DNA from 4 places in the Metabacillus rhizosphaerae genome. Region 4 is predicted to be linked to each of the others. Evidence: predicted binding sites of a transcription regulator. Region 4 holds the regulator's gene; each other region holds the start of a gene.
What was found. Region 4 encodes Rex, which represses fermentation and respiration genes when NADH is low (regulators of the CRP and FNR family bind a similar motif). Its sites were predicted from a motif close to TTGTGAAATATTTCACAA; they were not measured.
Positions count from the first base shown of each region.

Region 1: the regulator Rex is predicted to act here: its motif matches at 1,584-1,601, upstream of WCV66_RS04820 (AtpZ/AtpI family protein).
Region 2: the regulator Rex is predicted to act here: its motif matches at 5,665-5,682, upstream of WCV66_RS08370 (cytochrome C oxidase subunit II).
Region 3: the regulator Rex is predicted to act here: its motif matches at 6,089-6,106, upstream of WCV66_RS11970 (L-lactate dehydrogenase).

Region 1 is NZ_CP147403.1:1,009,906-1,017,710, forward strand. Features, by position in the region: gene WCV66_RS04815 (S8 family serine peptidase) at 1-1,513, shown strand, start outside; gene WCV66_RS04820 (AtpZ/AtpI family protein) at 1,734-1,955, shown strand; gene WCV66_RS04825 (ATP synthase subunit I) at 1,963-2,331, shown strand; gene atpB (F0F1 ATP synthase subunit A) at 2,353-3,087, shown strand; gene atpE (F0F1 ATP synthase subunit C) at 3,164-3,376, shown strand; gene atpF (F0F1 ATP synthase subunit B) at 3,592-4,113, shown strand; gene WCV66_RS04845 (F0F1 ATP synthase subunit delta) at 4,110-4,655, shown strand; gene atpA (F0F1 ATP synthase subunit alpha) at 4,671-6,179, shown strand; gene atpG (ATP synthase F1 subunit gamma) at 6,277-7,134, shown strand; gene atpD (F0F1 ATP synthase subunit beta) at 7,317-7,805, shown strand, end outside.
Region 2 is NZ_CP147403.1:1,736,737-1,744,541, reverse strand. Features, by position in the region: gene WCV66_RS08400 (sensor histidine kinase) at 1-924, shown strand, start outside; gene WCV66_RS08395 (response regulator) at 949-1,632, shown strand; gene WCV66_RS08390 (50S ribosomal protein L11 methyltransferase) at 1,775-2,665, opposite strand; gene WCV66_RS08385 (NAD-dependent epimerase/dehydratase family protein) at 2,969-3,820, opposite strand; gene WCV66_RS08380 (aldo/keto reductase family protein) at 3,834-4,781, opposite strand; gene WCV66_RS08375 (winged helix-turn-helix transcriptional regulator) at 4,995-5,312, shown strand; gene WCV66_RS08370 (cytochrome C oxidase subunit II) at 5,739-5,864, shown strand; gene WCV66_RS08365 (cytochrome c oxidase subunit II) at 5,882-6,352, shown strand; gene WCV66_RS08360 (b(o/a)3-type cytochrome-c oxidase subunit 1) at 6,352-7,805, shown strand, end outside.
Region 3 is NZ_CP147403.1:2,459,013-2,466,817, reverse strand. Features, by position in the region: gene WCV66_RS11995 (carbon starvation protein A) at 1-558, shown strand, start outside; gene WCV66_RS11990 (spore germination protein) at 682-2,145, opposite strand; gene WCV66_RS11985 (hypothetical protein) at 2,331-3,209, shown strand; gene WCV66_RS11980 (rhomboid family intramembrane serine protease) at 3,199-4,734, opposite strand; gene WCV66_RS11975 (hypothetical protein) at 4,902-5,069, opposite strand; gene WCV66_RS11970 (L-lactate dehydrogenase) at 5,112-6,050, opposite strand; gene WCV66_RS11965 (DUF92 domain-containing protein) at 6,157-6,945, opposite strand; gene WCV66_RS11960 (5-formyltetrahydrofolate cyclo-ligase) at 6,947-7,504, opposite strand; gene rpmG (50S ribosomal protein L33) at 7,621-7,770, opposite strand.
Region 4 is NZ_CP147403.1:404,342-412,146, forward strand. Features, by position in the region: gene groL (chaperonin GroEL) at 1-1,148, opposite strand, end outside; gene groES (co-chaperone GroES) at 1,206-1,490, opposite strand; gene WCV66_RS01955 (type II CAAX endopeptidase family protein) at 1,823-2,557, shown strand; gene WCV66_RS01960 (YdiK family protein) at 2,554-2,757, shown strand; gene tatC (twin-arginine translocase subunit TatC) at 2,762-3,520, opposite strand; gene WCV66_RS01970 (twin-arginine translocase TatA/TatE family subunit) at 3,538-3,732, opposite strand; gene WCV66_RS01975 (redox-sensing transcriptional repressor Rex) at 3,756-4,400, opposite strand; gene moaC (cyclic pyranopterin monophosphate synthase MoaC) at 4,598-5,092, opposite strand; gene WCV66_RS01985 (ABC-F family ATP-binding cassette domain-containing protein) at 5,477-7,414, shown strand.

The sequences.
Region 1 (7,805 bases), 610 kb from region 4:
TTCATTAGGTAATAATGTAAACGGTCCTGATTGGCCAACAAGCTTGGCGCTTGATCATGCCGTTGAATCTGGAATTGTAGCCGTAACCTCTAGTGGGAATTCAGGACCAGGAGTATGGACGGTTGGTTCACCTGGTACTTCAGAAAAAGCAATTTCTGTAGGAGCCTCCTCACCGCCACTGCAAATGCCTTACTTAAAAATATCTGGTGAGAAAGAATTAATTCCTATGAATTCTTTACAAGGAGCAAAGCCTTGGGAGCTAAAAGGCTTAGATACGATTGTATTTGGTGGCCTTGGAGAAACGAAAGATTTAAACGAGACAATGCGAGGCAAAATCGTGTTATTAAAAAGAGGGGAATTGACCTTTACAGAAAAAGCTCGTAACGCAAAACAGCAAGGAGCAAAAGCGGTTATTATTTATAATAATATAACAGGGGGTTTTTCTGGGGCTCTAGAAATACCACTAGATATTCCCGTTGTATCTATCTCAAAAGAAGCTGGATTATTAATAAAAAAACAGCTCAAACTCAAGCAAAATTCAGGCATTCGTACAATATATAAGAAAGAAGAAGATGAACTAGCTGATTTTAGCTCAAGGGGACCAGTTACAAATACTTGGGCGATAAAACCAGATGTTGTTGCACCAGGAGTTGCCATAGATAGTACCGTTCCAGGTGGATATTTAGCCTTGCAAGGAACAAGTATGTCAGCACCACATGTAGCGGGTGCCTGTGCGTTAATCAAACAAGCACATCCAGATTGGAGCCCCGAACAAATCAAGGCATCCTTAATGAATACAGCAACACCTTTGAAAAATGCTCAACATAAGAAGCTAATGCCGAATGAACAAGGAACAGGGAGAATTAATGTAAAAGCTGCGATTGAAACAGAGGTTTTAGTTTATCCAGGTTCACTTACATTTGGACAATACTATACGGATCATTCCCGAACAAAAGGAGTAAGAAGTCTTACACTTGATAATCAATCAGATCGTAAACAAACTATTTATTTTAAATCACCAATCTACAAGCCAGGTATTCAATGGAATCTTCCTACTAAAGTAACTTTAAAACCAGGAGAAAAAAGACAAGTTACAATTAGTCTTGATATAACACCAAACCAAATTAATCCAGGAATCCATCAAGGGTGGATTCAAATCGAACAAGAGGAAAATATAATAGAACTTCCTTATATTTTTGTGATGGATGAACCAAATTATCCGCGAGTAATGGGATTTGAATTGGTATATGGTGATCAACCTGATATATATAAGTACCAAATGTATTTACCAGGTGGGGCCGATGAAATGGGAATTGCTTTATATGATCCAGATACAATGACCTTTGCTGGATTTTTAGACTGGAATAGAAATGTACCTAGAGGAGTTTTTAAAAAAGAGATAAAAAAAGAAACGCTAAAAGAATTAAAAGATGGTATTTACAAAGCAATCATTTTTGCAAAGAAAAGTGGAAAAGAAGACCAAATTGAGGTAGATGTTTTACTAGGTGAATAATTCATTACACTTAACAATGTCAAGGGGGAGATGGGTTGAAATGTGAACGATTTGTGATGTTTCAAATAGTTTGTGAATATTTTAACTTTAAACAGATTGACATCACATATATGCTATTGTATGCTAAACGAGGGTATAATGATAAGGTTTACAATGTCAATAAAAAACCCAGCTTTTAACCTCTAAATCCGTTATAAATCTAGTAGCGAGGATTTATAAAATGCGTCAAAAACAACGCCATCCGCTCCATGCGATGGGCCTCATGTCAGCAATCCTTTCCCAATTAGTAGGTTCAGTCTTGATTGGTATTTTTGGAGGAAAATGGATTGACAATTACTTTAAAACAGAACCGCTTTTTTTGATCGTCGGCCTTCTGCTTGGACTAGCTTTTGGAGTTTACGCCATGCTTAGATTGATCCACTACTATTCTTTAGGAGAATAAACATTTCATGTTTGATATGCATCTGATGTTTCGCAGATATCGAAAGTACATATTTTATCTACTAGCTCTCTATGTAATAGGATGGGGCTTTACGGAATATCAGTCTGTTTTTCTAGGGTTAATCCTAGGAACTTGCATTACTCTGTATAATTTGTGGATCATGGTGAGAAAACATAATCAGTTTGATCGCGCCATTGAAGAAGGAAGAAAAGCGGGATCGTTAGGAACAACATCGCGAATGGCAGCAGCTGGTGTTGCAGTCTTCTTTGCTATTAAGTTTCCTGACTATTTCGATCTAGTTAGTATCATTATTGGATTAATGACGATGTATATCGTTATTATGATAGATTATGCAATTCAACATTCACGCGCTTAGCTGGGAAGAGAGGTGAATCAATTGGGTCACGAAGCTCCTGTGGTACATTTTTTAGGACTATATTTTAATTTATCAAACGTATTAATGATTACGATATCTAGTATCATCGTTTTCTTAATCGCACTTGCGGCTACACGCAGATTAGCAATGAAGCCAACAGGTATGCAGAATTTTGTTGAATGGGTTGTCGACTTTGTAAAAGGTATTATAGGCAGCACGATGGATTGGCAGACGGGTGGTCGTTTTTTAACGTTAGGTATGACATTATTAATGTATGTATTTGTATCAAATATGTTAGGTCTACCATTTGCAATAGTTGTTGACCATGAATTATGGTGGAAATCTCCAACTGCTGATCCTGCAATTACATTAACTCTAGCAATTCTTGTCGTAGCATTATCACATTACTACGGTATTAAAATGAAGGGTGTATCTGAGTACGGTAAGGATTTCTTCAAGCCGATGCCTTTCATGTTCCCACTTAAGATTATTGAAGAATTTGCGAACACATTAACGCTTGGTCTTCGTCTTTACGGGAATATTTACGCAGGTGAAATTTTATTAGGCTTGCTTGTTAGCCTTGCAACAAGCGGATATGTAGAAAGTTTTGGAAGTGGAATTATCGGCACACTTGCCGCAGCAATTCCAATGTTAGCATGGCAAGGATTTAGTATCTTTGTTGGTGCAATCCAAGCATTTATTTTCACTATGTTAACGATGGTTTATTTGGCACACAAAGTGAGTCATGACCATTAATCAATATATGTTCATACTTATTGAACTAAAACAAAAGAAATACTACTTTTCATACATTTAAAGGAGGAAATTAACAATGGGTTTATTAGCAGCTGCAATTGCAATTGGTTTAGCGGCACTAGGTGCTGGTATTGGTAACGGTCTTATCGTATCTCGTACAGTAGAGGGGATTGCACGTCAACCAGAAGCTAAAGGTGCATTACAAACAACAATGTTTATCGGGGTAGCATTAGTTGAGGCGATTCCAATCATCGCGGTAGTTATCGCATTTATCGTTATGGGTCAATAATTCGATAAGTAAAAAGTATTAATATGGCGAAGATCATTCAAAGCGAACCTTCGCCTTTCCTTTATGCACAGATACGTAAACTTTTGATTAACAGTAATAGTTTACCTTTTAAACTTTATACAGAATATACAAGGGTTTCTTAGGAACGAGTAGTTCATCGGAAGCCGAACACTATCAACCCATCATGGAACTCTTGAAGGGAGTGAAACCGAGCTATGTTAACGTTTGATTTAGCGTTAGGTGCGTCTACTGGCGGCCTTAACACAGGTGATATCGTATTTCAGCTTGTTATGTTCTTAATCCTACTTGCACTTTTAGGTAAATTTGCATTTGGACCAGTTATGAACATAATGAAGCAACGTGAAGAGCATATTGCTAATGAAATTAATAGTTCTGAAGAAAGAAATATTGAAGCACAAAAGCTAGTTGAAGAGCAACGTGATCTATTAAAACAAGCACGTGTGGAAGCTCAAGCTCTAGTGGAAAATGCGAAAAAGCTTGGTGAGCAACAAAAGGAAGATATCATCCAAGCAGCTCGTTCTGAAGCTGGCCGTCTTAAAGATGCAGCACTACAGGAAATCGAGAAAGAGAAAGAGCAAGCAGTTGCAGCATTACGCGAGCAGGTTGCATCTTTATCCGTATTAATTGCTTCTAAAGTAATTGAAAAAGAGTTGAATGAACAAGAGCAAGAGAAATTGATCAACGACTACATCAATGAGGTAGGCGAAGGTCGATGAGCAAAGGGATCGTTGCGAAACGTTATGCAGTAGCTCTTTTTCAACTTGCAAAGGAACAAAACATAATCGATCAAATCGAAAATGAATTGCTCGTTGTAAAACAAGTATTTACAGCGAATAAAGAACTAATAGATGTCCTTAACCATCCTAAAGTTACAAATGAAACGAAAAAGTCAATTGTAAAGGAATCATTTGCAAGCCTTTCAAAACAGGTAGTAAATACACTTTACATTTTAATTGACCGACATCGTTCAGATATTGTAGCAGATGTTGTCAATTATTTCGTGCAACAAGCAAATGAAGCGCGTGGTACAGAGGATGCAACTGTATACTCTGTTCGAGCACTTACAGATCTTGAATTAACGTCAATTTCTACTTCTTTTGCTAAGAAAATTGGCAAAACTTCACTTCGTTTACAAAACGTTGTTGATAAGAACCTAATAGGTGGCGTAAAGCTACGTATTGGCAATCGTATTTATGATGGCAGTATAAGCGGTAAGCTTGAACGAATAGAACGACAATTAGTCGCAAATAGATTGTAGATAGGGGTGAAACTCATGAGCATCAAAGCTGAAGAAATTAGCGCGCTGATAAAGGCGCAAATTGAGAACTATCAGTCTGATATAAAAGTTAGCGATGTTGGTACTGTAATCCAAGTTGGGGACGGTATCGCTCGTGCTCATGGCCTCGACAATGTCATGGCTGGAGAGCTAGTAGAATTCGCAAATGGCGTTATGGGTATGGCTCAGAACCTTGAGGAAAATAACGTTGGTATTATTATTTTAGGACCTTTCACAGATATTCGTGAAGGTGACGAAGTTCGTCGTACAGGACGCATCATGGAGGTTCCTGTAGGTGAAGCTTTAATCGGTCGTGTCGTTAACTCATTAGGACAACCTGTTGATGGATTAGGTCCGATTGAAACAACAAAAACTAGACCAATTGAAAGTCCAGCACCTGGCGTTATGGACCGTAAATCTGTTCATGAACCACTTCAAACTGGTATTAAAGCAATTGACGCATTAGTACCAATTGGGCGTGGACAACGTGAGTTAATCATCGGTGACCGTCAAACTGGTAAAACTTCTGTTGCAATCGATACAATCTTGAATCAAAAAGATCAAGATATGGTTTGTATCTATGTTGCAATTGGTCAAAAAGAATCAACTGTACGTGGTGTTGTTGAAACATTGCGTAAGCATGGTGCATTAGATTACACAATCGTTGTAACTGCATCTGCATCACAACCTGCTCCAATGTTATTCTTAGCACCTTATGCTGGGGTAACAATGGGTGAGGAATTCATGTATAACGGCAAGCATGTTCTTGTTGTATATGATGATCTTACGAAGCAAGCTTCGGCATACCGTGAGCTTTCATTACTACTTCGTCGTCCTCCAGGTCGTGAAGCATACCCTGGTGACGTTTTCTACTTGCATTCTCGTTTACTCGAGCGTGCTGCAAAATTAAGTGATGCAAAAGGTGCAGGTTCATTAACTGCATTACCATTCATTGAGACACAAGCAGGTGACGTTTCGGCTTATATTCCAACAAACGTTATCTCAATCACTGACGGACAAATCTTCCTTCAGTCTGACCTCTTCTTCTCTGGCGTACGTCCAGCGATTAACGCAGGTTTATCTGTATCTCGTGTTGGTGGTTCAGCACAAATTAAAGCGATGAAGAAGGTAGCTGGTACATTACGTCTAGATCTAGCTTCATATCGTGAACTTGAATCATTTGCTCAATTCGGATCTGACCTTGATAAAGCAACACAAGCTAAATTAAACCGTGGTGCGCGTACTGTTGAAGTACTAAAACAAGGATTAAATAAACCATTAGCAGTTGAAAAACAAGTTGTCATTCTTTATACCTTGACTAAAGGATTCTTGGATGATATTCCTGTATCAGATATCACTCGCTTTGAAGATGAGTTCAATGCATATTTAGATCAAAATAACAAAGCACTTCTTGAAGAAATTCGTACAACAGGCGGACTTCCAAAAGACGAAGATATACAAGCAGCAATTCAAGGCTTCAAAAAGACGTTTGCTGTTTCTGAATAATTATATAAGAATTTTGCTGCGGTGAAGGCTCTCTGAGCTTTCACTTAGCACGTTATAATCAAATTTGCTGATTTTTAAATAAAGGTGGTGAGAACCTTTGGCATCATTACGCGACATAAAATCCAGAATTACTTCAACAAAAAAGACAAGTCAGATTACAAAAGCAATGGAAATGGTTGCTACTGCAAAGCTTAAACGTGCAGAAAATAATGCGAAGGCATTTGTACCTTATATGAATAAAATTCAAGAGGTTGTTGCAAGTATAGCAAATGGTAGTACTGATGTAAGTCATCCAATGCTAGAAAGCCGTCCTGTTAAGCGTACTGCATATTTAGTCATTACTTCTGATCGTGGTTTAAAAGGGGCTTTTAACAGTAGTGTAATCCGTGCTGTTTTCCAAGCAACTCAAAAGCGACATAAGTCGAATGATGAATTTGTTATAATCGCACTTGGTAAAATGGGTCGTGACTTCTTTAACAAGCGTGGAATGAACGTTATTTCTGAAATCACTGGTATTAGTGATGAAACATCTTTTGCAAGCATAAAGGATATTGCAAGTAATGCAGTAAACATGTATGCAGATGGAACATTTGATGAGTTGTATATGTATTACAATCATTTTGTTAGTCCAATTCAACAAGATGTTACGGAGAAAAAGCTTCTTCCACTAACAGATATTGCTTCAAGTAGTAAATTAACATCTTATGAGTTTGAACCAAACCAAGAAGAAATTTTAGAAGTGTTGTTACCTCAATATGCTGAAAGTCTCATCTATGGAGCATTACTTGATAGTAAAGCTTCTGAGCATGCAGCACAGATGACAGCAATGAAAAATGCAACTGACAATGCAAAAGAGCTAATTAATGGTCTTACATTGACATATAACCGTGCACGTCAAGCTGCGATTACACAAGAAATCACAGAAATCGTTGGCGGCGCTGCGGCACTTGAATAGAATAACTAATTCGTTATAGAAAGTAAATTTCGTAATTTGCTTGGTGTCTAGCTTCAGCGCCTAGACCTTCGAGCATAAGCCAATCAGGAAATGAAGGCAAAGAACGCCTTCTTTTCCTGCTCGTCTTATACTTGTCAGGCCTAAGCAAGGCGCTTACGCATTTCGTGATAGGAGGGAAAACGATGAATAAAGGACGCATTACGCAAATTTTGGGTCCGGTTGTTGACGTAAAGTTCGAAAGTGGTCAACTTCCAGACATTTATAATGCCCTTACAATTAAAACCGAAGCGAATGATAATGAAGTCGCTATCGATCTTACTTTAGAAGTTGCCCTACATTTAGGTGACGATACAGTACGTACTGTTGCGATGTCTTCTACAGATGGACTTGTTCGTGGAGTAGATGTTACTGATACAGGTGCACCAATTTCTGTACCTGTTGGTGATGTAACTCTAGGTCGTGTATTTAACGTATTAGGTGATAATATCGACTTAGATGAGCCAATTCCTACAGAGTCTCGTCGTGATCCAATCCATAGACAAGCTCCTAAATTCGATCAACTTTCAACTGAGGTTGAAATTTTAGAAACAGGAATTAAAGTTGTAGACTTACTTGCACCATATATTAAAGGTGGTAAGATTGGTCTATTCGGTGGTGCCGGAGTAGGTAAA
Region 2 (7,805 bases), 1.3 Mb from region 4:
AATGCAATGCATGAAGGAATCATTGCAATTGATACAGATGAAAAAATAACTGTTTTTAACGATAAAGCGAAAGCAATGATGGGAATAGCAGGTGAGGTAATCGGTAAAAAAATCCATGAGATTATTCCTGATACAAGACTTCCAGAGATCCTACAGTTGCAAAAGCCGTTTTACAATAGAGAGTTAACTGTTCGTAATTTAAATATTGTTAGTAATCGAATTCCTATTAAAGTAAACGAAAAGACAGTCGGAGCAGTTGCGATATTCCAAGACCGTACAGAAGTTAAAAAACTAGCAGAAGAACTTACTGGAGTAAAAGCTTTTGTAAGCGCTCTGAGAGTTCAAAATCACGAGCATATGAACAAGCTGCATACGATAGCAGGATTACTACAACTCGATCATAAAAATAGAGCGCTAGAGTATGTCTTTCAAATTACTGAGGAGCATGAAGAGTTAACTCGGTTTCTATCAAAAAATATCAAGAGTGAAAGTTTGTCTGGTCTTCTGCTAAGTAAGGTTAGTCGTGGGAAGGAGCTAGGAATCACCGTTCATATTGATCGCCATAGCCGATTAGAGTCATTTCCACCTTCACTAGACGTTCATGATTTTGTAATCATTTTTGGAAACTTAATCGAAAACGCGTTTGACGCCTTTAAAGATAGTAATGAAATAGAAAAAGAGATCTATGTGAGCATTGAACAGCAAAAAGAGCTTTTATCCATCCTGATTGAGGATAATGGATCTGGTATTTCAAAGGAAGTAGAAACCCAAGTTTTTCAAGAAGGATTCACTACAAAGGAAGGCTCTAACCGAGGAATTGGCTTATTTCTAATAAAAGAAATTGTCGCAAAAGCAAATGGTACCATTCATATAGAGTCATATCCTGAACGAGGTACCTCCTTTATGATTACCTTTTATATGTAAGACGATTGTATGGAGGAATGTTAGATGAAAGCTTCAAATATTCGCGTTTTACTTATTGAAGATGACCCAATGGTTCAAGAAATTAATAAACAATTTGTTGAGGAAGTTGATGGATTTACTGTTATTGGCACTTCATCTAATGGCAAAGAAGGCATCGATTTTATTAAAACAGAAAAACCTGATTTAGCTCTAATCGATATTTTCATGCCTAATCAGGATGGTATCACAACGATAAAACAAATTCGTTTAGAGGGTTTAGAAACTGATGTAATTGCCATTACGGCTGCTAGTGATATTGAAACAGTTCGGCAGGTATTGCAATTAGGAGCTATTGATTACATCATGAAGCCTTTTAAATTCGATCGAATCAAACAGGCACTTACAAACTATCTTAACTATTATTGTAAGCTACAAGAAAAGGAATCGATCACCCAACAAGAATTGGATCGTCTCCTCTTTCAACCAAAAAAGTTAGAAAATAAACAATTACCTAAAGGACTCAATGCTCTGACCCTTGAGAAAATAATCAATCATTTACAAGAACAAAATCAAGCTATTTCTGCTGAAGAAGTTGCGGAAGGCATTGGAATAGCCCGTGTGACCGCTAGACGCTACCTTGAATATATGGAACAATCTGGCACTGTAAAGATTCATATTGAGTATGGTGGAATTGGACGTCCTATTAATAGGTATTTGATTATTACCTAAGAAAAGCGTAAGCGCCTTGATCAGACCCGAGGTTCTAGGCGCTTACGCTAGCCACCAAAACTCAGTAATAAAATTTATAAATTCTGATACTATAAATAGAATAGGATTGTTAAAGGAACAGATCCTTTAACAATCCTCACTTTTATTGCTTAGAAAAATGAATCGTTACCCACTCATTCGTCTGTGCTTTTTCATGAATTGAAAAACCACCTGCTTGGAAATCCGCTATCAGCTGGTCAATATGCCATTCCACTAAACCAGAGATGATAAAATTATTGCTGTTTTTTAATAGATCATGTTTTTTCAAGATACTCATTGTCTCATTTGCACCAATATTGATTAAAATTAGATCATATACATCCTCAATAGTGTAGTCCCCTGTAATTAAATCAGCTTGTACTACCTTAAGGTCATTGTTTAGATTATTCAGTTCGGCATTATGATAAAGCTCTCTTGCAACTTCTTCATAATCAACAGCAATAACCTTTTTTGCACCTTTCAGAGATGCTGCTATTGTAAGCATACCAGAACCAGTTCCTAAGTCCAGAACGCTTTTCCCTGTAAGGTCTTTATCTAAGATCATTCGTAAACAACCTTGGGTTGTTTCATGGAGTCCAGTTCCAAATGCAGCTAATGGGTCAAATTTAAGAACGTTTCTATCATGATATTGTTCTTTGGAATTGGGATACGAAATAACCCACCCATTTCCTAAATCTACGTCTTCAAATTCATATGATTGCTCCCAATTGGCTTCTTCATGTGAGGAATAACTTATATCTTTCCTTGATATAGAAAGAGTCGTTTCTAGTAAGGAATAATACGCTTCTGGTAGATTCTTCACTTCCATATCACTTGCGTAAATTTTCAAATCAACTTGCTGGTCTTCCCTTTCTTCATATCCGTATCCATTTTGGACTTTGATGATTTCAATCGGGGATTCATAGTACAAGTTATAAATTCCTGTTGCATTTAACGTGTCTGTGTATTGGTCAATTTCTTTATAAGGTATATTTATTGTAAATTCGTGTAACATGGATCGATTCCTCTCTTTTTGTGTGAACTACATAATTGGCTACATTTTGTCCTATCACAGTTTAATATAGATTGAATTAGGATAGCAAATTGTTTTTCATATTTAAGGACGATAATTGGATTTACTGGCTTCTCTAGATAGGTTTTTTTCTACAATTAGATAGGGGAATTCCCCTATTAAATTGCCACAATTTATATCCTAGGAGCAACTATCCCCCATATTTCACTCTTTTCCTCCTACTTTTCAATAAAAAAGAGGGTAATTCAATTGATCAACATCAATTGAATTACCCTCAAAATAAACTTAATTCTTAACCTTCACATATTCTCTCCAACTATGCATAGGTTGCCAATTTAATAGCTTCTTTGCCTTTTCATTAGAAAATAATGTTTCGTATGCTTCCAATTTCTTACGAATTTCAGTAGTTGGATAGATTGTCTCTACTAGGTGCTTACTTTCAATATCCATGCTTGTGTCATCTGCTGCGATATTTAGTGCAACAGAGCCAAGACCATCCGTTTCAACTGCTAGTCGATAGGCCACTGCTGCATCTCTTGTATCAATATAGCTCCACATGATCACTTTCCGCTGTTCAGGGTCATTTATAAATCCTGGAAAATTTTCATACATATTTGGGGCAATCACATTTCCTAATCTCATGGATACAACCTGCATTCCAGTTCGTCGATGAATCATATCTGCTGTTTGTTCATTGACGATTTTAGATAACCCATAGCTATCCTCTGGTAATTGTGGGTGCTCTTCGTCGAGTGGAGCATATTGCGGAGACAGCTCATTAACCGCAAATACTATTCCATATGAAGACTCACTTGACGATATGACTGCTTTTTTAATACCAAGTGTTCCCGCAGCTTCTAATATATTGTATGTAGACATGACATTATTTTTAAAGGTAACTTCATTTGGATGTGAATACGCAACTGGAATGGCAGCAAGATGTACGACCGCATCTGCTCCAGCAAGCACCCCGTAAACTTCACCCAAGTTTTGTAAATCGGTTATAATAGTTTTACAAAGTGGAGCAATTGGATGCTTCACATCTGCATTAACTACTTCATATCCACTATCAAGAAATTCCTTAATTACCCAGTGACCAAGAAGGCCACTTCCGCCAGTAACGACTATTTTTTTCAAATAATTCTCTCCCTTACTGTAAAATTTCTTCTACTTGTGAAATGACATCGCTCGTTAATGTCACACCCACACCTTTAACATTTTCAATTATTTGTTCAGGTTTTGTCGCACCAACTAATGTACTTGCCACACCAGGTTGACGCAAAATCCAAGCAATGGCTAATTGAGATAAACTAATATCAAGTTCATTCGCAATTCCACTTAATTTTTCAACCTTTAACAGGATTTCATCATTTAAGAATTGACCCATATGCATGTTCGCTTTCGGATCTGTTGCACGACTTCCTTCTGGCGCACGATTGCTTACGCTATATTTCCCAGTTAACACTCCTTGTGCTAATGGTGAAAAGACAATTTGACTTATTCCATGCTGCTCACTTACTGGTAGTACTTCTTTTTCAATATAACGATGAAACATATTATAGTTTGATTGATTAACAATTATCCTATCTAATAGATACTTATCTGATGTACCGATTGCTTCTTGAATTTGTTGTGCCGACCATTCACTTACCCCAGCATATAAAATCTTACCTTGACGGATCAGATCATCAATTGTTCTTAAGGTTTCATCAACTGGTGTTTCTGGATCATAGCGATGACAGTAATAAATATCTACATAATCAGTTTTCAACCGTTTTAAACTAGCATGAAGCTGTTCAAAAACATGTTTTCTCGAAAGTCCTCGATCATTTGGTCCATCTCCCATTTGTCCAAACACTTTTGTTGCTAGCACATAAGAATCGCGATTATATTTGCTAAGAGCTTCACCGACTACTTTTTCTGATTCACCTCTTGCATATACATTTGCTGTATCAAATGAATTCACCCCAAGGTCGTAAGCGGTTTCAATTGTTTGAACCGCTTTATCCTTTTCAGTAGAAGCTCCAAATGTTAACCAACTCCCTAAGCTTACCTCACTGACCTTTAACCCTGATCCTCCTACACGCCTGTATTTCATGTTCCCATCTCCCCTTTCTAAAGAAAAAGCTATAACAATTGATGTTTCCTTATCGATAACGGTTACACTTTTTTTGTTTCTACCTACGGATAAATCTTTCTTCACTAGAATTATAAATTTTTCGAATAGTGTATACAAGTACTGAAATATTATTGATATAATAAAAATTATGTAATCTACTATAAAATTTATAGTTACTACAAGGAGGATACTATGGAGAAATTGGATGGCATACTAATTGAATGCTCGATCGAAAAAGCACTTGATATTATTGGTGGGAAATGGTCTTTTCTTGTGATTAAAGAACTCTTTGATGGGACAAGACGTTTCGGAGAATTACAGCGTTCAATTCCCAAAATAAGTCCAAAAGCGCTAACCGATACTCTCCGTCATTTAGAAAGTCATGGAGTATTAACTCGCGAAACCTTTGCAACAGTCCCAGTTACAGTTGAATATACATTAACTGAAAAGGGGCACTCACTTAATAAGTTGTTGAAGGAAATGAAAAAATGGGGTGCTCAGTGGGGATGAGTTAGCATTCTCTTCTTGCATTGTATCATTTGAAACTATCTTGAGTGAACTTCAATTTCTTTTTGAAGTTCACTCAATTCTAAGCCTTTATTTACCACCTTGATTAAGTATCGGTACTCTTTCAATTTCTTCTCTATCTTTCACATCATTTCGATCCTCAGTTCTAAAATTTGGGTTCATTCCCTCTGGTTATGCCCCGACAACTTTAAAATCACTTGATGAAGAAATTCGTTTATCCCCTGTTCCTGCAGGTAAAATCCCCACATCTCCTTATTGAGTTTCCTTCCCTTTCTCTAGTTATTTTCTCACACTCGACAAATCCAACAAAATCCGGATTGTTCACTCCTAAAATGTGTGACTTATATCACATCTAAAATAATACAAAACCATTAATCTAACATTAAACCTAAACTAAGGGGGATTTTCATGAGCAAAAAAATCAAACATGAAGACAATAACGAATTAAAAGGAACGTTGATAAGTGTTTTTTCCATTGGACTAATCATAATGGTGATGTGGTTTAGTGTTTATTTCTTTTACCTTTCACGTTAATTTAGGGGGTTGGACTTATGCATATTCATAAATATGAGAAGATTTGGCTTGGATTTGGAATTTTTTCATTGGTTTTGTTTTTAAGCATTATTGGTGTAACAGCCTTTGCATTTAATCACCATCCAGCAGGTGGCATGGAGACAATTGATCCAGAAAAGCTAGAGCAAACTGCACCATTTGATCATCCTGGTGTCCATCAAATCGATCAGGACACGTATGAAGTGGTGATTGTTGCCAAAACATTCGGCTATGATCCTCCAGAAATAAAGGTTCCAACTGGAAAAAAGATTATTTTTAAGGTTGCTAGTGCTGATGTAAGTCATAGCTTTTCGATTGTCAATACAAATGTAAACATGATGGTGATTCCTGGTCAGATTAATACAAAAGAATATACTTTTGATAAGCCCGGGCAATATTTAGTGATTTGTAATGAGTATTGTGGAACAGGGCATCACTTTATGAAAACGTCAATCGAGGTGATTGAGTAATGAAACAAATTAGTATTGATGATCGAAAATTAGCTTTGACCAACATTGTTTTTGCATATATTGCATTTTTAATAGGAACGTTTTGTGGATTGCTTCAAGTATTTATTCGAAATGATGCTCTTACTCTACCATCTTGGCTAGATTATTATCAAGTTTTAACAGCACACGGGGTCTTACTAGCACTTATCTTTACAACATATTTTATTTTTGGATTTTTGATTTCTGGTATGAGTCATTCATTAGGAGCTTTCGGACCAAAAGTTCGACTATTTTCTTGGATTGGTTTTATCATTACAACTGCTGGTACATTGCTTGCAATAGTTGAAATTTTAGCAGGAAGAGCTTCTGTTCTCTACACGTTTTATGCACCATTGCAAGCAAGTGGCTGGTACTACGTAGGTTTAGCTCTATTTGTAGTCGGAACATGGATTTATAGCTTCGCACTAATTGGGCACTATGTTAAGTGGAAAAAACAACATAAAAAGCAGTTAAGTCCCTTGTTTGCGTTTATGACAATTTCCACACTTATTCTTTGGTTAATTGCCTGTTTAGGAGTAGTAGCTACCGTCTTATTTCAATTTATTCCTTGGGCATTTGGCTGGGTAGATACAATAAATGTTGAATTAAGCCGTTCACTATTCTGGTACTTCGGTCACCCACTTGTTTATTTTTGGCTGCTTCCAGCCTACATGGCTTGGTACGTTATTGTTCCGAAAATTATTGGTGGTAGAGTGTTTAGTGATTCCTTAGCACGTTTATCTTTTGTCTTGTTTATTCTTTTTTCAATTCCAGTCGGCTTTCACCATCAGCTTACAGAGCCTGGTATATCAAGTTTTTGGAAGTTCCTTCAAACGGTCTTAACGTTTATGGTTATTATCCCATCATTGATGACTGCCTTCTCGATGTTCGGAACGTTTGAGAAAACAGGCAGACAAAAAGGAGCAACAGGATTATTTGGCTGGTTCTTTAAATTACCATGGAAGGATGTTCGCTTTACTTCACTTTTTATTGCGATGTTCTTTTTCATACCTGGTGGTGCAGGAGGGATTATTAACGCAAGCTTCCAGCTAAATGAGGTTATTCATAATACATTGTGGGTAGTTGGACATTTTCATATTACGGTCGGAACTCCGGTTGCCATGACCTTTATGGGTCTTACATTTTGGTTAATTCCTTATTTAACTGGAAGAAGATTAACAAAATCAATTCAAAAACTCGCCTTTATCCAGGTTATTTCCTGGTCAATCGGAATGCTACTTATGAGTACATCTCAGCATATTTTGGGTTTACTAGGAGCACCTAGACGAACAGCTTATGCTGGTTATATGAAGGATCCAACTGCTTTAGAATGGTTCAATGGTATCCTTTCAAACCATGTGACAATGGCTATTGGTGGTACGATTCTCTTTTTATCTGCTATGCTCTTAATCTATATAGTCTTTAATACGTTGTT
Region 3 (7,805 bases), 2.1 Mb from region 4:
CAAGGTGCATTAGCCGAAGGTGGAACTGCTGGTGTCGTGAACGAAATTAGTAAATCTACGCTAGGACAATTTGGCGGAATCTTAGCAATTCTTGGAGTGATCATCCTTCCAATAACTACTGGTGATACAGCGCTTAGATCTTCGAGGATGATGTTAGTCGAATTATTTAGCAAATTTGGAAATTTTGATTCTAAGATAAAAACCGTATTGATGACAATCCCTGTTGTAATCCCTACCTATTTATTAACGCAAATGGATTACACTTTCCTTTGGAGGTATGTTGGTTGGACTAATCAGGTTGTTGCAACAGTTATGCTTTGGACAGCAGCAATGTTTTTACTACAAAGTAAGAAATTCCATTGGATCGCAAGCATTCCTGCGTTATTTATGACAGCTGTAACTGGCTCATATATTTTCTATGCTCCAGAAGGATTTCAACTATCTTATCAAACATCAATGATTTGTGGCTCAGTTGTATTTGTATCAGTTTTCGTGTGGTTCCTAGTACAACTTAAAAAATATAAATATAAAGAAGTTGCTCTTAAGAAAGTTGCATGATGAGCAGAGGGCTGACATTGTCAGCCCTTTTTATTATAGAAGCCCCATGTACAAGAGTTTTTATCATTTTCTTCATCACTAAAAAACAGACTAATTCTAGTTCAAATTAGTCTGTTTAGAATATTAACGATCTGGATCTTGAGGATGCAGAAACGTTGGCCGTCTATTTTTCAATGGCATAGGTGCTCTAAATAATACATCTCGCATTCCTCGATAATTAAATGGAATGAATGGATATAAATATGGTACATTAAATGATTTCATACGAGCAAGCATGATAATCCAACAAGTTATTCCACCTACAAATCCGATTACACCCAGCCATGCTGTAAAGAGTAATAAGATAATACGGAAGATTCGATTCGCAAGGCCTAGCTCATAACTTGGGGTTGCAAAGGTTCCAATAGCTGCTATAGCTAAATAAAGAACCACTTCATATGTTAGAAGCCCAACCTCAACAGCTACTTGACCAATCATCAAAGCTGCAACTAATCCAAGTGCGGTAGCTAATGATGAAGGAGTATGTATCGCAGCCATCCTTAATACATCTATTCCTATCTCAATAAGCAAAAACTGAATGAGTAATGGAATATGACCTTGTTCATTAATTCCGATAAATTCTAGACCAGGAGGTAGTAGCCCCGGATTTTCAGCAAGTAAATACCAAAGAGGGAGAAGGAAAATTGATGTCCAAACCGCCATAAATCGAACAATGCGTAAATAAGCACCCACAACTGGTTTATTGCGATATTCCTCTGCATGCTGAAGGTGATGCCAAAACGTTGTTGGCGTAATAAGTGCACTCGGAGATCCATCAACGAAAACAATGACATGACCCTCATACAAATGTGCTGCAGCAGTATCTGGTCGCTCTGTGTATCTAACCATAGGATATGGGTTTAAATGTCTACCTGCAATAAACTCTTCAATAGTTTTTTCCCCCATCGGCAGACCATCTGTATCGATTGCCTCTAGTGATTTTTTTAGATCTTTTACGTGATCTAAATCGGCAATATCCTCTAAATAACAAACCACAACATCTGTTTTAGAGCGTCTTCCAACCTGTAAGTATTCCATCCGAAGCGAACGGTCTCTTATTCGCCTTCTCGTTAAAGCAGTGTTAAAGACAATTGTTTCAACATATCCATCTCTTGAGCCTCGAACAACTCGCTCCATATCTGGCTCTTGCGGACCTCTAACCGGGTATGTCCGAGCATCGATTAAGATCACTTCGTCAATGCCATCAACGACAAGCGCTGTTGGTCCTGCTAGCACAGTGTGGACTACTGAGTTTAAGTCATTTGATTTATCAATTTCAACATAAGGAATATATGTTTTTAATAGCCGCTGTAAAGTGTTTTCCTCAATCTGCTCTGGAGAAAGCTCTGATAAATATTTCATTAAATAATGAAGAATATCATCCTTAACAAATCCATCTACCATAAACAAAGCCATTTTTCGCCCAGCATATTCAAGATCTAACTGAATGACATCAAAGCTTTTTTTTACTCCTAGTCGTTCAGATAAAAAATCTATATTTTCTTGAAAATTTTTTGAAACAACTTTCTTTTCTACCTCATACGCCATAAGATTTCTCCATTTCGTATCTCAATTTGTTACTCATCTTAGACGAAATACTGGAAATACATACCTGTCATAATTTTTTTGTTATTAAATCCAATTGAATAAAAACTAACTTATTTTCTCATATTCATATTTTGTGCTATAGTGTCATACACTTAAGCAACCTGTCCTGCACGGAGTTGATGCTGATGAAAACAACTAAATGGGTAATTGTGATTTTACTGGCACTAATAACTTCCAGTTTTCTATTTTTTTATCATGGGAAAGTTGCAAGGGAAAGCATCATCTTTTTTCCAATTGACGACTCTGTAACCTTTGATAAAGCTTCTACTACTCTCCAGTTTGCTGGTAAAAAAGATGATGATGAGTATATCATTGAGTGGGATGTTACTTCACTTACAAACAAGGAAATATATCTAAGGCAAGATATATCATTGCTATTTTCAGATGGAAAATTAGTTGATACGCTTTCCGAATGGGAGGATCAAAGCCAAAAGCTTGCACAATATAAAAAAATTACTGGTGAAGATAGTAGCCATTATCAAACGATAAGTCTTCATTATGGAGAAATTCATTTGGAGAATGATCTTATCCGTAGTACACAGCGAATGTCTCGAGACCATTTATACGTAATTGACTCAGAATTTACAGATCTTTTTTCTTTTAAAAGGCCACTTACTGATGAAGAATTAGATTGGAAAGACATTTTAGATAAAGTGACAGAACAACATCTTGAATACAGCTGGAATCAATTGATTGACTATTATAAAATTGACGAAACCAAATATGAAAAAATTCCGTTCATAGAGTTAGAAAGGTACAATACCGATCCGCTTTTAGGATTATCAAAGGCTAAAACACAAGAAGTGATTGGTAGTCTATGGGAGGGTTTATATAAAAATTACTTTTTAGGTTTAAAAACAAAAGAAGGCAAGGTGATTGAACCAATTGGCAGCACCATGCCTTTGATTTTGGTTGCAAAAAATTACTCTCATATTGTGATTCTTATTCAAGCTGAGAATGGTTTACCATTTAAATTTATTCAGAACATATCGCTTAACGATTAAGTTGTTCCTTAAATGATTTATAATCCTCATTTGTAGGGTCAAATTCCAATGCATTATTTACCTCTTCCAATGCAAGAGAAATGTCACCCCTATTTGCATATAAGATCGAGAGGTTAAAATGAGCTTGATGATAGGAATTATCATCTGAAATAATTTGTTTTAAATGCCGGACTGCTTGATCATACTTTTCCAATTCAATTTCACTTACAGATAACAAAAAAAAGAGATCATTTGAGCTGTTATCCGTTTTTATTGCTTCATTTAAATAAGTGTAGGCTTCTTCATATTTTTCATCCTGTATTAACTCTTGACCTTGAAGGACTGTATACTGTGAATGCTGCTCTTCAGTTTGGCTAATTCCGTAACGATATAAAATAACTAATAAAGTAATTGTTGCAGCTAAACCTATTAGTCTCAGTAGAATATGCTTTCTTTTAGGAAGTTGAACAATTAATGCTGCAAGAAAACCACCAACTAATCCACCAATATGTCCCGCATTATCAATATTTGGAATTGCAAAGCCAAGCGCCAAGTTAATGGCTATTACTACTAATAGGTTAGAACCCATCGTTCGGAAAAAAACTTTTCTATTTTGCACCCCTATGTATAATAACGCACCGAAACAACCAAATATAGCACCAGAGGCACCCGCAGATAGAAACGGGCTAAATGCAAAGCTTACAATCGAACCAGAAACGCCAGCAACTAAATAGATAAACAAAAAGCGTAGTGAGCCATACGCTCGTTCAACTGCAGGCCCAATGTAATAGAGCGCAAAACTATTCATCAGTAAATGCAAAAAACCAATATGTAACACAATGGGAGTGAAAAATCTCCACCAATCCCCTTCATAAATGAGGGGATTATATTTTGCTCCGAAACGAACTAAAGTCTCCGAATTAGTACTGCCGCCGTATAATTCGAGAAGGAGAAACATAAAAATTTGTAATCCTAAAAAAAGATACGTTAAAAAAGGCTTACCATTTTGAAAGATTTTTCTTTCTTCTTCTTTCTGTTGGTTTTGAAAGTCGATAACTCTATTTCTTACTTTTTGAATGTCTGCAAGTTCTAGATTTTTCCTTTGTATTTCATGATCAAATTTCACTGGAACATTTAATGCTTCTTCTAATTTTTGAATCTTTTCATTTAGATTATCCTTTATTAACAAGGTAGAGGTTATATCTATTTTACCTTTCGATCTACTGTATCCTTTAACAAAGCTTTCAGGATAGTCATCTACTGGTGGTAATGAAGAAACATATATATTCATTACACGAATTGGACCTCTTACACCATTTCTTAAAAGTTGTTCAAATCTTGCACCTGCTTGTTCAATATCTAAAGCAAGTGTGTTTCCCCAATCAACATCCATTCTTCTTAACCGAACTAGCGTAAATTGTTTATTACGAAACGGCTCTAGCAGTACCTCACGACCATCCTGGGATAGAGCCAAAATTGAATATTTCTGCTCCACTACTAGTTGTTCTATTAATGACCAATATAAATAATCTTGCTCTATCACCATAATATCCGCTCCGACCTTTATTTTTCTTTATTATAACAAGTAATGAAAGTGAAAAGGAAGAATCCTGCCTTTAAGCTACCTTCTAAAAAAGCCAAGAAATTTTTAGAAGCATAAAGTAAAAAAAACTGACTTAACTACAAAGTCAGCTTTTTCAAGAATTAACTTTTTTAATGAAAAGCACGATTAACAAAACGATCTCTTAAAAAAGGAACTCTCATTGATAATTGAATAAAGTATCTACGTAGCTCAGGTTGACCTAATACAACATTCACTATTTGATATCGATAGCGATATAATGCGAATCCTCCAGCTACAAGCATAATGAGTCGTCTCATAAACATCCCTCCTACTCATATATTTAGTAGGAAAGGCTTTTTTTATCCTTTAAAAAAGGGAAACATTGTTTCTTTTAAGACATTTGCTGAATGGGCAAATTGTTTTTTCTCATGTTCATTTAGGCGAAGCTCTACCACCTTTTGTATTCCATTTCGATTCACAATCGCAGGAACTCCTATATATACATCATCCTCACCATATTCACCTGCTAAATGACAAGATACAGTTAAAATAGAGTGCTCATTATGAAGAATGGCTTTTGTTAACCTGACAAGTCCCATCGCTATCCCATAATATGTTGCGCCTTTTCGATTAATAATATGGTAGGCTGCATCCCTGACATTTACAAAAATTTCTTCAAGCTTCTCCTGCTCATCGGTCATAGTTTCAAGGATTGGGACGCCCCCAATATCAGCATGGCTCCACACTGGCAGCTCAGTGTCACCGTGTTCCCCGATAATATAAGCATGAACATTGCGTGTGTCTACTTTAAAATGTTCACCTAAAAGATAACGAAATCTTGCTGTATCAAGAATCGTTCCAGAGCCAATAACACGGCTTTGTGGCAAGCCAGAATACTTCCAAACCGCATATGTTAAAATATCCACTGGATTTGTAGCAACAATAAAGATACCATCAAACCCGCTATCCATCACATCAGTTACAATTGTTTTGAAAATTCTTACGTTTTTAGCTACTAAATCTAGTCTGGTTTCTCCAGGCTTTTGATTAGCTCCTGCGCAAATAACAACGATATCCGCATCATTGCAATCCTCATAGCCTCCATACCAGATTTTGGTAGGGCTTGGAGCAAAGGCTAAGCCATGATTAAGATCCATTGCGTCACCTTCTGATTTCTCCTTGTTCAGATCAATTAAAACTAATTCTTCCGTAACACCTTGATTTAACAAGGCAAATGCATAACTAGATCCTACAAAACCTGTACCTATAAGTGCGACACGATTTACATTACTAGCCATTTGCTTCCAACCCTTTCAAGTGTTTTATTCTTTATACTTTGTGAATTACTTCACAATTATATTTTACACTACTATTGTCTCTATGTAAGATTAATATTTGAACATTTCATGAAAGAATAAAACCTAATATAGTAGCAGACGCAATTGATAAAAGGTTCACTGCATCATTATTTAGAAAACTATACTTTGTCAGCTTCGTACCACTATTACTACAATGTATTTGTTTTTCAGTTATTTTTTCACAAACATTACACTTATATTTAACTTGAATTGTCTGCCCTAGTAATGTGTCAAGGATATTTCCGATAAAACCAAAAATTACGATACACAACATAAAGTAAAAGGAAATAGAAAACAAGATTCCTGCAATTATACTTATAAAAGTCGCTCCAGCTAATGCTGCACTCGTGCCTAGGATAGATACTGCACCAGACGTGCCTCTTTCTACTTTTTTTAAGGTTAAAAGTAATCTAGGCTTTCGCTTACTTAGCGTACCGACCTCAGATGCCCATGTATCAGCATTAGCAGCAGCGATCGATATACAAAAGCAAAGTAATACCGTAGGATCTACACTCGGTTCGATAAATTGAAATAGTCCAAGTATCGCAGGAACACTTCCATTGGCCATCACCTGAACAATGTCTCTGCGATCTCCTTTTTCTAGCATATCCTGAAGGTTTGACTTCTTTGAACTTTGATATTTACTTAATAAACTTGAACTACTGAAAAAGCAGCCTAATACGAATAGACCCTGCCAGGAAAACCCTAGATAAATGAGAAATCCTACACATACCGCTCCGATTGCACCACTGACAGTTAATGAGTTTACCTTCCAACCAGCATATGATATCAAACATATAAACAAAAAGGCCCAAACCAATTCGAGCTCTAACATATTAGTTAATTACCCCACATTCAGTAATAATTGTTGAAACAGGAAGATCATGTGGCTCAGTAGGCACTTTCTCAACAATTTGCATAGAAAAGGCTAAAGACAAGGTATCGTTTTTGTAATGTGTTAAATATCGGTCAAAATAACCGCCACCATAGCCAATACGATAGCCCCTCCTGTCATAACAGATACCTGGTATTATCATGAGATCAATTTGATTTGGACTGACTTTTTCCGTTTCCAAAACTTTCGGCTCTAAAAGACCAAAAAAGACGCGTTCAAGCTGGTCAAAGGAGGTTATTTGTCTAAACTCCATCGTATTTGTTTTAGGATCACATTTTGGGACAACGATACGTTTCTTGTCTTGCCATGCCCTTTCGATGATGTTTGTGGTATCAACTTCACGGCCATTTGATATTGTCACCGCAATTGTATGAGATTCTTTCCAAGACTGTAAAGAAAATAATTGTTGATGAATATCCTTCGAATAGTGTCTAAATGTTTCCTCAGACATTTCAGCTAATCTCTGCTTAATTAAGGTTCGTAAATGTTTCTTATCCATATGTCATTACCCTCCTTACCTTTATTATAGCTGGAAGAGAAGGTTGGAATCATTCTTTTTCATCTTATATATTGCCTTAAAAATAAAAAAAACAGTAGGAATAAACATCCCTACTGTTACTTTGTTTCGCGGTGTGTAGTCATTTTTTTATCTCTTGAACAATATTTCTTAAGCTCAAGACGATCTGGGTTATTACGTTTATTCTTTTTAGAAATATAGTTACGTTCGCCACAATCAGTGCAAGCTAATGTAATATTTACACGCATGTTTCTTTCCCTCCAAACATAAAAAACTAATAAAA
Region 4 (7,805 bases):
GTTGCAGCACCAACTTTGATTACTGCTACACCGCCAGCTAGTTTAGCTAAACGTTCTTGTAATTTTTCCTTATCAAATTCAGAAGTAGTTTCTTCTAATTGAGCACGGATTTGGCTTACACGGCCTGCAATTTGTTCAGCTTCTCCAGCACCTTCAACGATTGTTGTATTTTCTTTTGAAACAACAATTTTAGATGCACGGCCTAATTGATCAATATTAGCAGATTTAAGATCTAAACCTAATTCTTCAGTGATAACTTCACCGCCAGTTAAGATCGCAATATCTTCAAGCATTGCTTTACGGCGATCACCGAAGCCAGGTGCTTTTACTGCTACTGCATTGAATGTTCCGCGAAGTTTGTTAACTACTAGAGTAGCTAATGCTTCACCTTCTACATCTTCTGCAATTAATAATAGAGGCTTACCTTGTTGAACAACTTGCTCTAAAACAGGTAAGATTTCTTGAATGTTTGTGATTTTTTTATCAGTGATTAATACGTATGGGTTTTCAAGAACTGCTTCCATTTTATCAGAATCAGTTACCATGTATGGAGATGCATAACCACGGTCAAACTGCATACCTTCTACTACTTCTAATTCAGTAGAGAAACCTTTAGATTCTTCAATTGTGATAACACCGTCGTTACCAACGCGTTCCATTGCTTCTGCGATTAATTGACCTACTTCTTCATCAGCTGAAGAGATTGCAGCAACTTGTGCAATAGATTCTTTACCTTCGATTGGTTTAGAAATCGCTTGTAGCTCTTCTAAAGCAACAGCAACAGCTTTTTCAATTCCCTTACGAACAACCATTGGATTAGCTCCAGCAGTTACGTTCTTTAAGCCTTCACGGATCATTGCTTGAGCTAAAACAGTTGCAGTTGTTGTACCGTCACCAGCAACATCGTTTGTTTTGCTAGCAACTTCAGCAACAAGCTTAGCACCCATGTTTTCGAAAGCATCTTCTAATTCGATTTCTTTCGCAATTGTAACACCATCATTTGTAATTAAAGGAGAACCGTATTTCTTTTCTAATACGACGTTACGTCCTTTAGGTCCTAATGTAACTTTAACAGCATCTGCCAATGCATCAACACCACGAAGCATTGAACGACGAGCATCTTCACTGAATTTAATATCTTTAGCCATTTTTACAAGACCTCCTCAAAGTTTTAAATGTTTTCTATGATATGTGTGCTGTTTCTATTAACCGATAACAGCTAAAATGTCGTTTTCACGTAAAATTAAGTATTCTGTACCTTCATATTTCACTTCAGTACCAGCATATTTTGAGAAGATAATACGATCGCCTTCTGCTACTTCAAGAGCTACTTTTTCTCCACTATCTAATACACGACCTGTACCAACAGCTACTACTTTACCTTCTTGTGGCTTCTCTTTCGCACTATCTGGAAGGACGATACCACTAGCAGTTTTTTCTTCTGATTCAACTAACTCGATAATAACGCGATCACCTAATGGCTTTAACAAGTGAAACAACCTCCTCAAATTCGTTAAAAAATGATTATTTTTCCTTTTTATTAGCACTCGTTGTCCTTGAGTGCTAACACAATTATTATATTATATAAGATCTCTTCTAATTTCAAGTCTGAAGTTAAAATTTTTTTGAAGAACTTGCCTAATAGATTATGTCTAAATTGTAAATTGAATAAACAACTTTTGATTAATTCACCATAGTTATCATACATATGATAATAGGAAGGTATGATACAATAGGGTTTGATTAATTTTGCCCAAGTTCAATTCCTTGATCAGATGTTTCTGTCAAATATCTCATCATTAGTCAAATGAAGGAGGCCTCTATGAAAAAGCATTATTGGTTTATTTTATTAACATATATGCTCATGCAGCTTTCAGGGGTTGCTGGGATCAGATTATTTCATTTTTTAGATATAGGAGCTACACAGGTTGAAAGATTTGCATATTGGACAATCTTTAGCTTTACCCTTGCGTTTATCATTATTCTCTTTTTATTAAGGAAAGAACGTAAGAATGAGAGTTTACTTCGCGGGGAACCTTCATCTGTTGGCGCTTCTGTCGGTTGGGCAATTGGCGGATTCTTATTAGCTATTTTCGCCCAGAGCCTTGCTGCAAACATCGAAATTAATCTATTTGGTGTAGAGCCTGGATCAGAAAACACAGAAATGATTGTTAGTGTCATCGAAGTAACACCATTAGTCATTATTGTTACTTCAATTATCGGACCGATATTAGAAGAGATCATTTTCCGAAAAATAATCTTTGGTGTGTTATATAAAAGGACGAACTTTATCATTGCTGGCCTTATCAGCTCACTTCTTTTTTCGCTTTTGCATGGTGAGCCTCAGCACCTTCTTTTATATGCGTCGATGGGTTTTACCTTTGCCTTTTTATATGTAAAAACAAAGCGGATCATAGTACCTATCTTTGCCCATGTGGCAATGAATACGATGGTAATCATAGTTCAAACTGTATTTCGTGAGGACATTGAAAAAATGATGAAGCAAGTTGAAGACATGCAGCAAGTGCAAGTTATTATTGGAGGCCTTTTAACATGAGAACAAACCCTATATCCATGGGATTCTTTTATTTAACGATGGGGTTGCTGTTTACGTATTTAGCAATTAACAGTGCTGAAAATGGAATTTTTTCTTTTCCGACAATCGTTTTAATTCTAATTGCAACCTTTGATATCGGAGTGGCAATTAGAATGTTTATCCTATCTAGTAAAATCAAAAAAATGAACAAAAAAAAATGAGACTTTATTCAGTCTCATTTTTTGCATTCTCTTCCTCGAACCTTAGCTTCTGAGCTTTCCTATATGTAATTCTGGATACCCAAATACTAATTTCATATAAAATAAACAACGGTATCGAAACCATTAAATGTGATGTTAATTCTGGTGGTGTAATAAGTGCCGCAATGACAAGTAGAACAAAGTAGGCATATTTTCGCACCTGAGATAAGAACATCGGCGTAACAATTCCTAATCTTGTAAGAAACATAATAACTACAGGTAACTGAAACAGCAGCCCAAACGGAACAGTTAGCTGCAATAAAAAAGTAAAATATTCATGAATTCCAATTACTTGATTAACTTCTAGATCATTTGAGATCCTTTCCATAAAATCAACCACAAATGGAAACAAGATAAAATATGAAAAGGAAACCCCGACAAAAAACAACCCTAGTGACATTGGGATATAACTTAAAGTAACGCGCCTTTCTTTCTCGTATAAGCCCGGACTAACGAACGACCATAGCTGATACAAAATAACAGGTGACGTTATGACAAATGCAATAAGAAACGCAAATTGCATGTAAACCATTAATGGATCTGTTAAATTAAACGAATTTAGTGTTAAATTCTTTGCTTCATCTGTTTGCTGTAAATAAACGATAATCGGTCTTGAAAGTAAAAAGCCAGCAATTATAGCTATGAAAAAGAAAACGACAACAATAACAAGTCGTTTTCTAAGCTCTGTTATATGTTCAATGACCGACATTTCATTATTTTTCATATCGGTTTCATCCTATCTTACTTGACTTCGTCCTTCTTTTCTATCTTTTTCACATCATCTTCTTCATCATCTGCTAAACCTTTTGTTGCATTTTTAAATTCACGTAATGAATTACCTACTGCTTTACCAAGATCAGGTAACTTTTTTGGTCCAAAAATAAGTAATGCAACAAATGCAATTAATAATAGGCTTCCGAATCCAAGTGTTGGCATCGAAATCCACCTCCCTGTCTTTATTATTTATCTTCATTAGGATAATGTTTTAAAAAATAAACTAACGACTGAAGCTCAACCGCTAAATCAATATGATGGATCCGTATTTCATCTGGAACATTTAATCTGGCCGGAGTAAAGTTTAAGATCCCTTTAATTCCTTTGACAATAAGTCTGTCAGTAATAGACTGAGCGACAGTTGCAGGTACTGTTAAAATTGCTACAGTTACATCCTCTGGAATAATTTCTTCGAGATGATCTAAATCATAGACAGGAACTCCACCAATTTCTGTTCCAATTTTCTTATTATCAACATCAAATGCAAGTGAAATAACAGTATTATTATTCTTGGTAAAATTATAATGTAAAAAAGCTGTCCCTAAATTACCGACACCTATTAAACATACCTTCGTTGTTTCATCTTGATCTAATGTTTTTCTAAAAAAGGATAACAAATAATTCACATTATAACCATACCCTTTTTTACCTAGCGCACCAAAATATGAGAAATCTCTCCGAATAGTGGCAGAATCTACCTTTACAGCATCACTTAGCTCGGCAGAAGAAACACGCTGCTTGCCAGATGAGTGTAAATTTTTTAAAAACCGGTAATATAAAGGCAAACGCTTAGCAGTTGCCTGCGGAATTTTAGATTGTTCTATATTCACTCTTTATCCCTCACATTCATACAAAACGTGCTATGACGTACCAACGTCACCATCCAAAATGAAGGGAAGAACTGTGTATAACTACAAGCCCAACACCAATATGGCGGCGTGAACGGCGCAACATAATAAATACTATTTATTGCAAGAACTAGTTGCTTTTAACTAAGATGTTTTATCAATCAACTATTTGTTATTCACTAGCTCATTATATCTTCCCTGATGAAATCTCCACTTTTGCCACCAGTTTTTTCTACTAGATAGGTTGGTCCGATAACCATCCCTTTATCCACAGCTTTACACATATCATAAACTGTAAGCGCTGAAATGCTTGCAGAGGTTAACGCTTCCATTTCGACACCTGTACTGCCTTTTGTTTTTACAGTTGAACTTATCAAAAGTATATATGTACTATCACTTTTTTCCCATTCAAACTCAATATCTACACCTTTAATTGGAATAGGATGACACATAGGGATGACATTTGATGTTTGTTTAGCTGCCATTATACCAGCAACCTGTGCAACAGATAATACATCACCTTTTCCAATTTCATGATTGGTGATCTTTTCATATACCTCTTTTGTCACTTGAATGCTTGTCTTTGCACGTGCTGTTCTAACTGTTATTTCTTTTGCAGAGATATCAACCATTTTCGCTCTGCCTTGCTCATTAAAATGGGTAAATTCTGACATATTCATATCTCCTTATACGTAGACTATACACTATTTTTTAAAATCTGTCTGTTTGTTATTGTGACAATTATATGGATAGACCAAAAGCGCAAGCGCCTTGAACAGCCCCGACAAGCATAAGATGATTTAGAATAGAAGGCGTTCTTTGCCTTCAATTCTAAATTAGCTTATGACCTCGAGGGGCTAGGCGCTGGAGCTGGATGTCGTGCGCTTATCCACAGTTTAAGAATTTTATAATTTCCTAAACGAGAACAAAAGCGCAAGCGCCTTGCTAAGAGACGTAGAAAAAGAACACTCCGTCCAACAATATAGATATCTATTGTATCTTTGTTGCCCATAAGTCCCTATTAAGCTAAACTTAAAGCATTAGTAGAGGTGAAAACAATGATATTGTTACAAATAAATCAACTTAGTAAATATTTCGGCGCTGACCCTATTTTATCGAATATTAAGCTAGAAGTACAAACAAGAGACAAAGTTGCCATTGTGGGACGTAATGGGGCTGGAAAATCAACCCTTTTAAAAATAATTGCTGGAGTCATGTCACATGATTCTGGTGATATCATTAAACCAAAAGATGTATCAATCGGCTACTTAGCTCAAGATACGGGATTAGAATCTCAATTATCAATATGGGAAGAAATGAATTTAGTATTTAAAGAGCTTCAGTTAATGGAAAAAGAAATGAGACTTGTTGAGCAAAGAATGGCAACAGTTGACCCTGCCCATGAATCACTTAAATTCGAGAAACTCCTAAAAGAATATGACATCTTACAAGTGAAATTCAAAGAAAATGGTGGCTATCAATATGAAGCTGATATTCGATCTATCCTTCATGGACTCGGATTTAGCGAGTTTGATCCAGGTACTAAAATATCTTCGTTGAGTGGTGGCCAAAAAACCCGCCTCGCACTAGGGAAATTACTATTAACAAGCCCTGACCTTTTAATATTAGATGAACCAACTAACCACTTAGATATTGAAACCTTGACATGGCTTGAACAATACTTGCAAAACTACCCTGGAGCGATTTTAATTGTTTCTCATGATAGATACTTTTTGGATAAAATTGTAACCCAAGTATACGAGATTAGTCGACATACGAGTACAAAATATCTCGGTAATTACAGCAGCTACTTACAGTATAAAGCAGAAAACTACGAAAAAGAGCTTAAAAGCTATGAAAGACAACAGGAAGAAGTAGCTAAGTTAAAAGACTTTATCCAACGTAACCTAGCCCGTGCTTCGACAACTAAGCTCGCACAAAGCAGAAGAAAAAAGTTAGAGAAAATGAATTTAATGAATAGGCCACTTGGTGACGAAAAATCAGCCAACTTTCAATTTGATATTGAAAGACAAAGTGGAAATGATGTCTTAAAGGCTAAAGACATCTCTGTTTCATATGACTCGGTTCATCCTGTCATTTCAAACATATCCTTTTCTATTTCACGTGGTGATAGTATCGCACTAGTTGGCCCAAATGGTATTGGTAAATCTACATTACTCAAATCTATTGTTCAGAAGCTCGACTCATTAACTGGCTCATTTGCCCTTGGCTCCCATGTGCAAATTGGCTATTACGATCAACAGCAGGCAGATTTAACATCTAATAAGCGTGTGCTGGACGAGCTTTGGGATGAATATCCACAGAAGACCGAAAAGGAAATTCGTACAGTTCTAGGAAACTTTCTATTTTCTGGTGACGATGTTTTAAAGTCTGTTTCAACTCTCAGTGGTGGAGAAAAAGCGAGACTTGCTCTATCAAAACTAATGCTTCAAAACGCGAACTTTCTTATTCTGGATGAACCGACAAACCATCTTGATCTAGATAGTAAAGAAATTTTAGAAAACGCATTAATTGATTACCCTGGAACAATTTTATTTGTTTCACATGACCGCTATTTTATCAATAGAATCGCTACAAAAGTATTTGAACTCTCACCTAATAATTTGAGAGAGTACTTAGGAGACTATGATTATTTCCTAACTAAAAAGGAAGAACAATTAGAGCTAGAACGGTTAGAACAGGAGGCTGGGGGAAAATCGGCTTCTCAAAAGGTGATGACAGCACAGCCAGAAGGTAAACTTTCCTATCAACAAGAAAAAGAACAAAAAAAGCTTGAAAGACAGAAGCAACGAAGAATAGAAGAGATCGAGGCTGAGATAGGTCATATAGAGGAACAAATTGAAAAAAATGAAGCTCTTCTCTGTGATCCAAACATCTATCAAAATCATGAAGAAGTACAAAGAATTAACTCTGAGAATGAACTTCTTCAATCAAAGCTAGAAAATTTAATGAATGAATGGGAAGAGTTACACTAAGAAAAGCGGAAGCGGCTTGCTCAGCGACGAGAAACAAGAGCACTCCGTATGAGATAAAGGAAACACGAAGAGCGTTAGCGATTCGATGTTGACTTAGCGTATAAGGAGTGTGAAGTTCACTAGGCGCTAGGCGCTGGAGCTAGACACCAAAACTAAGTATAAAAGTTATACTTCTTTACTTTTTAAAAAAACAGCGAAGCAACTTCGCTGTTTTTTACTTTAAATGTGAGTTACATATATCTTTCGACATATTTTTAACGCATAGATAATAATAGAGAGATCAGTAAGGTTTTCTTTACTTTTATCCACACTATAATTCCTTTATTTCCAACATATCAACAGACTTATACACATTATCCACAAAAAATCTAAAAACTATCCTAGTTATACA